Regions from separate parts of the Acerihabitans sp. TG2 genome, predicted to be linked through region 2. Evidence: predicted binding sites of a transcription regulator. Region 2 holds the regulator's gene; each other region holds the start of a gene.
The links. Region 2 encodes CRP, which controls carbon source genes, mostly activating them, when cyclic AMP is high. Its sites were predicted from a motif close to ATGTGANNNNNNTCACAT; they were not measured.
Positions count from the first base shown of each region.

Region 1 (2,275 bases), on a different contig from region 2:
TGCTGGATGCGGCCACAGCCTAGTTAGCGGGACGGCGAGTTAGCGATAGTACTCCCTGCCGGGCTGCTTTTCTGGTGATCGGGCGCATCGTGTGGTGGGACGAGGGTGGCAGATTTTCCCGCCCTCATGGTGAGAACGGGCTGTATTATCGCTGCGGCGTTAATCGTTAAAAAAGATCTGCTTAATAGCACGTTCGACGCCACGCACTTCCGCCAATCCACGTAGGCGACCGATGGCGGAATAACCGGGATTGGTTTTTTTCTTCAAATCATCCAGCATTTGGTGGCCGTGATCCGGACGCATGGGGATCTCGCGGGTGATGCCCAGCTTATGACGACGGTGTTCCTCGGCCAGGATGGCTTTGACCACGCCAATCATATCCACGTCGCCGTCAAGATGATCGGCCTCGTGAAAGCTCTTGGGATTCTGCTCCCGGCTGGTGGCACGTAAGTGTACAAAGTGAATGCGATCGGCAAAGGTTTCGGCCATTTTCACCAAGTCGTTATCGGCGCGAACCCCGAAGGAACCGGTGCACATGCAAAAGCCGTTATTGATACTGTCGACGGTCTGTTTTAACCACTGCATATCGTCGCTGGTGGAAACGATACGCGGCAGGCCAAGGATGGGCCGCGGTGGATCGTCCGGGTGGACCGCCATCACAATGCCTGCTTCCTGCGCTACCGGCACCACGGCTTTAAGAAACTCTGCCATATGCTCGCGCAGTTTGGTTTTATCTATACCGTCGTACTGTGCCAACTGTACCAGGAACTGCTCCAGGGTATAGCCTTCTTCGGCTCCCGGCAGACCGGCGATGATATTGGCGGTGAGTGTATCAATCTGTTCTTGGCTCATGGCCGCGTAATATTCTGCCGCCTGGCGCTGCTCGTCGGCATTGTAATCCTGTTCGGCGCCGGGGCGCTTGAGGATGTGCAGTTCAAAGGCAGCGAAGGCGATATGATCAAAGCGCAATGCTCTGGAACCATCGGGCATCAGGTATTGCAGGTCGGTACGGGTCCAGTCCAGGATCGGCATAAAGTTATAGCATACGGTATCAATACCGCAGGCGCCCAGATTGCGCAGTGACTGCTGATAGTTGGCAATATACTTACGGTAGTCACCGGTTTGGGTTTTAATGGATTCATGTACCGGCACGCTTTCCACGACCGACCATACCAGCCCTTTTTCCGCCAGGATGGCCTGGCGTTTTTTAATCTCTTCCACGGTCCAGACTTCACCGTTGGGGATATGGTGCAGGGCCGTAACAATGCCGGTGGCTCCAGCCTGACGTGCATCGTCCAATGATACCGGATCGTTGGGGCCATACCAGCGCCATGTGTGTTCCATAATTCACTCCTTTAAAGCCCAAAATCACACGCCAGATCGCCGGATTGGCGCTGGTTAGAATGTGAATAATTATAGGTCTGGTGGCCTGACCACTGGACCAGTGAACTATTCCTTAAACCTTGTCGAGTTTCTGTGATCTACATCTCATTATTGTCGTGACCATAGCAGCGGCGTGGCAATTAAATTTTTTTGCCGCTCTCGCTGCTGTGTTAAGCTGCGTCGCCGTCTTCCAGCCACTGGACATATTTAAGGTATAGTGTAGCAGGTATGTTGGCGACGCTCATTCACCCGAATCGCTCAGCGGGCTGCGGATTCATCAATTGCCGCTTGCCTGCAATTCGACATCTATCGGGTCGTTATGGCGCTTTCGGGTTTACGCAGGAGGGGATAATGGAGCTACCTACGCTTAAAGTTGAACGCCTGTATCGGCAAATCTCAAATGTGCTGATTAACTGTATTAATACCGGTCAGTTTAGCCCGGGGGAAATGATTCCGTCCGAGCGGGATCTGGCCAAACAGTTGGGTGTGAGCCGATCGTCGATACGTGAGGCGCTGATTGCGTTGGAAATTACCGGCTGGGTCGAAATCCGTACCGGCAACGGTGTGTTTGTCGCCGATCCGCTGCCTAGCGTCAGTCAAGCCCTGAGTGACGAGGAGTTTAGTCTTAAATCGCTGATAAAGGCACGGCAGATTTATGAGGCGACCATGGCTGAGCTGGCTGCCCGTAACGGTTCCGATGCGCAGCGCACAGAATTACGGCAAGTCACCGACGATTTGACCCAACTGCATGTCAATGATGAGCAGTTCCTGCGCGAGGATAAACGTTTTCATCTGTTGATTAGCGAAATGACCGGTAACGATGTGCTGCGCGATATGATGGAATACTTGTGGAATAAGCGGAAAAGTTCGCGTTTTGTCCGCTTGGAAAGCC
Region 1 covers NZ_JAYGJO010000004.1:188,620-190,894, reverse strand. Annotated here, with positions in the region: gene yidA (sugar-phosphatase) at 1-23, shown strand, start outside; gene uxuA (mannonate dehydratase) at 160-1,344, opposite strand; gene SJI19_RS05360 (FadR/GntR family transcriptional regulator) at 1,735-2,275, shown strand, end outside.
Region 1: the regulator CRP is predicted to act here: its motif matches at 1,475-1,492, upstream of uxuA (mannonate dehydratase).

Region 2 (2,275 bases):
GCGGCACCTTGGTGCCACACCTTATCCGCCAAGGGGGGTTGGCATGGACATAGCCTGCCTTGTGATCTGTGGGTAGCGTTGCGACGGTCTTGGCGTCACTATCTCAACGCATGTCAACGTATGGCGACGTTTCCTAAGCGTGGGGGACAAGCGTCTCGCCGCGCACTTCAAAACTATGGGTCATTCGCACCGACTGGCCCAGCATCAGCGACACAGAACAGTATTTTTCCGCTGAAAGCGCTACCGCCCTTTCGACTGATTTGTCGCTAAGATCGCTGCCGGTTACGATGAAATGTAGATTGATATAGGTAAATATACGCGGCGCCTCGTCACGACGTTCAGACGTCAGTTTCACTTCACAGTCACGTACATCCTGCCGCCCTTTTTGTAAAATCGATACCACATCTATCGCACTGCACCCACCAACCGACATTAATACCATTTCCATAGGACTCGGCGCCTTTTCTCCGGCATTGCCATCCATTAAAACCTGATGGCCCGAGGCGGACTCACCCATAAATGACAATCCCTCGACCCACTTTACCCGTGCTTGCATGAGATGACTCCAGATGAAAAGCGTTACACCAGACTACATATTTGTCTGAAAAGTGGCAATGTTAGCGAACATACATCATGCTGATGCAAGACAACAGAAGACACTGCATCAAACCTATGTTAAAAACAAGGTTGGATCGGCTCATTGATAATGAAAGGGCAAGAGTCCGATCAGAACATCACTAAAACCAGACCCTAATATGTTCCCTTACGTCGCTCCGTTTACTGCGGAGTAAGAGAAATAGCACAGCGTCGTAATAGGGAATACGCTGTCCTTCATCAGGACAGCGATGACAAAAGAGGATAACAACGAATGGTTCTTGGCAAACCGCAAACAGACCCTACTCTCGAATGGTTCCTGTCACATTGCCATATTCATAAGTATCCATCGAAGAGTACGCTTATACATCAGGGCGAAAAAGCAGAAACGCTTTATTACATCGTTAAAGGTGCCGTCGCGGTGCTGATTAAGGATGAAGAAGGCAAAGAGATGATCCTCTCCTATCTTAACCAGGGGGATTTCATTGGTGAACTAGGCTTATTCGAGGAAGGTCAAGAACGTAGTGCCTGGGTACGGGCGAAAACCGCCTGTGAAGTGGCCGAGATTTCATATAAGAAATTTCGCCAGTTGATCCAGGTGAATCCGGATATATTGATGCGTTTGTCCGCACAAATGGCCAATCGTTTACAAGTCACCTCCGAAAAAGTGGGTAACTTGGCATTTTTGGACGTTACCGGGCGAATTGCCCAAACCCTGTTGAATCTGGCGAAGCAACCCGATGCCATGACCCATCCCGACGGTATGCAAATCAAGATTACCCGTCAGGAAATAGGCCAGATCGTCGGCTGCTCGCGTGAAACGGTAGGACGTATTCTGAAAATGTTGGAAGATCAAAACCTCATCTCCGCGCACGGGAAAACTATTGTCGTTTACGGTACGCGCTGATAGTGTCATAAAACGGGCGTGGTGCCTTGCGCCACGCTTTTTTTTCGTGAGCTCGTCGTTAGCGAATACGTTGTCGCGCCGGTTAAAAGAACGCCGGGAATAACGAACACCCGGCGCACCGCTTAGTCATCAGCGCCGACAACCTTGGCCACGGCTTTTTCAAAGCGCGCCATGCCCAGTTCAATATCGTCGAACCCCACCACCAGCGATGGCGCAAAACGCATCACGTCCGGACCGGCGACCAGCAGCATCACACCTTCAGCCGCACTGGCATGCAGGAATTCGCGCGCGCGCCCATGGTACTGGGGCTGTAACGCGGCGCCCAATAGCAAGCCCATACCACGGACGTCCTCAAACAGATGGTATTTTTGGTTTATCTTCTCCAGGGCGCTGATAAAGCGGTCGTGTCGTTCATTGATGCCCGCCAGCACTGCCGGCGTATTAATCACATCCAAGGCGGCTTCCGCCACCGCACAGGCCAGTGGGTTACCCCCGTAGGTGGTGCCATGGGTACCTACCGTCATCACCGAAGCAATATCTTCGGTGGTCAGCATGGCGCTGATGGGAAACCCGCCACCCAAGGCTTTTGCCGTGGTCAGGATATCGGGCAACACGCCGTAGTGCATATAGGTAAATAACTTGCCGGTGCGCCCCATGCCACACTGTACTTCATCCATGACCAACAGCGCCTGGTATTCATCGCACAGATCACGCAATCCCTGCAGGAACTCTGGTGTGGCAGGCATAATGCCCCCTTCACCCTGAATAGGTTCG
Region 2 covers NZ_JAYGJO010000009.1:14,395-16,669, forward strand. Annotated here, with positions in the region: gene SJI19_RS10035 (OsmC family protein) at 134-556, opposite strand; gene crp (cAMP-activated global transcriptional regulator CRP) at 869-1,501, shown strand; gene argD (bifunctional acetylornithine/succinyldiaminopimelate transaminase) at 1,624-2,275, opposite strand, start outside.

Region 3 (2,275 bases), on a different contig from region 2:
TCTTGGCAAGATCCCTGGCGGCAATGGCCTTGGCCAGTTGATGTCCGACGGTGACCGAATCATTGCTGGCTTGATCAATCGCCTCTTGAGACATCGCACTGGTGCCCAAACGGAGTCTTCGGCTGGCTTCGCGGCGTTTTTCAGCAACCAACGCCTGGTAATAATCCACATCTGCCTGGGCTTCATCGAGAGCCTGCTGATAGCGCGGTCGGTCGACAACAAACAGGATGTCGCCTTGTTTGACCAATTGGTTGTCACTGACACGCACCTCGGTCAATATGCCGCTGACGTCTGGTGAGATGGCCACCACATCAGCGGTAAATTTTGCATCGCGAGTCCAGGGAGATTCGGTATAAAACACCCAGGCACGGAATATCGCGATGGCGGCAATGAGAACCAGTAGCAGGGTTATCGCGATTCTGATTATTTTTATTGCAACAGTTTTCACAGCAACCTCAAACGAAAAGACAGGAAACCAGATAGAACACACAGCAGTATAAGGCGGTATTAAACAGCGCCGGATGCCACACAACGTCGTAAATGCCCGTCGGTTGAAACAGTCGGCGTAGGAGGAAAAAAAGCGGCATTGAGACCAGTAATTCAAAAAATACCGGCGGAAATGACAGACCGAAAATCACCATAACCGGGAAAAAACCCATGACCTTTTCCTTACCTTTTTTAATAATTGCCAACCGCCAGTGCAGATGAGATTTTGCCGGACAAAGGTCTTCTTAGCCGCGGGCAACGATTGCCAGTGCGTGCTAAGTCAGTATAGAACTCGAGAGGAGGGCCTATGGAGTTTTCCGGCGGAAATAACGTCTTAAGACAGATTGTCTATGACCTATCCAGGATGTTACTGTTTATTTCAAAGTAATAAAGGCAGTAAGGTTGTATAGGCAACGCTACGCTATCTGGCAAACCAACTGCATTATAATAGCCTTTAATACCTGATGTTTTCAATTATATGTGATCTAAATCACTTTTCACTCAGGGTTAACAATGGAAAGACTTAAGCGGATGTTGATTTTCGCCAAAGTGGTTGAGGGTGGCTCTTTTACGTCTGCGGCGCGGCAGTTGCAAATGAGCGTTTCATCCATCAGCCAGACCGTGGCGAAGCTGGAAAACGAGCTGCAGGTGAAGCTTCTTAACCGCAGTACCCGCAGTATTGGCCTGACCGAAGCGGGCAAGATTTATTATCAGGGCTGTCGTCGCATGTTGCTGGAGTTTAATGACGTTCACGAGCAGTTGTATGCGTTTAATAATACGCCGATAGGGACGTTGCGCATCGGCAGTTCGTCCACCATGGCCCATAACGTTCTGGCGGCGATTACCACAGAGATGTTGAAGGAGTATCCGGGGTTGTCGGTGAATTTGGTTACCGGTATTCCCGCGCCGGATTTGATTGCCGCGGGTTTGGATTTGGTGGTGCGGGTAGGTGCGTTGCAGGATTCGAGTTTATTTTCCCGGCGTCTTGGGGCCATGCCGATGGTGGTATGCGCGGCAAAGAGTTATCTGATGACTCATGGTACACCGGAGAAGCCGAGTGATATGGGTAATTTTTCCTGGTTGGAGTATGACGTTAGGCCGGATAGTGAGTTTGAGCTGATCGCCCCCGAGGGTATTACGTTGCATTTGTCGCCGCAGGGCCGCTTTGCCACTAATGATTCACAGACGTTGATCCGTTGGTTGACCGCCGGTGCCGGGATTGCGTATGTGCCGATTATGTGGGTGCTTGATGAGATTAAGCAGGGGAACGTGGAGATTTTGTTTAATCGTTATTTGTCGGATCCGCGTCCGGTGTATGCGGTGTATACCCAGAAGGATAAGTTGCCGTTGAAGGTGCAGGTGTGTATTAACGCGTTGCTGGAGTATTTTAATAATGTGGGGTCGGTGTATCAGGCGTTTCGGCAGGATAATAATCCGTGAGTGTGGTGCGAGGGTGGGCCGGTGTGCGGCTGGGGTGCTGGCCGGTGGGGCAACGGCGTGTGGCGGGTCTAGCGCACCTAGGGGCACTCGGGCGGCCGGGAAACGGCCGCTTCGACCCCAACGGTACGCTCCCCCGCCAGGTGAGTTTGGTGGCCAGTCTGCGGCTGGGGTGCTGGCCGGTGTAGTGTTAGGCGGTGCCGCCGACGGTGAGGTTGTCGAGTTTTAGTGTGGGCTGGCCGACGCCGACCGGGACGCTTTGTCCTTCTTTACCGCAGATGCCGACCCCTTTATCCAGTGCGAGATCGTTGCCCACCATGGAGATTTTTTGCATTGCCTCAATGCCAGAGCC
Region 3 covers NZ_JAYGJO010000006.1:36,128-38,402, reverse strand. Annotated here, with positions in the region: gene aaeA (p-hydroxybenzoic acid efflux pump subunit AaeA) at 1-448, opposite strand, end outside; gene aaeX (p-hydroxybenzoic acid efflux pump operon protein AaeX) at 456-659, opposite strand; gene aaeR (HTH-type transcriptional activator AaeR) at 1,000-1,926, shown strand; gene SJI19_RS07150 (hypothetical protein) at 1,923-2,111, shown strand; gene tldD (metalloprotease TldD) at 2,114-2,275, opposite strand, start outside.
Region 3: the regulator CRP is predicted to act here: its motif matches at 965-982, upstream of aaeR (HTH-type transcriptional activator AaeR).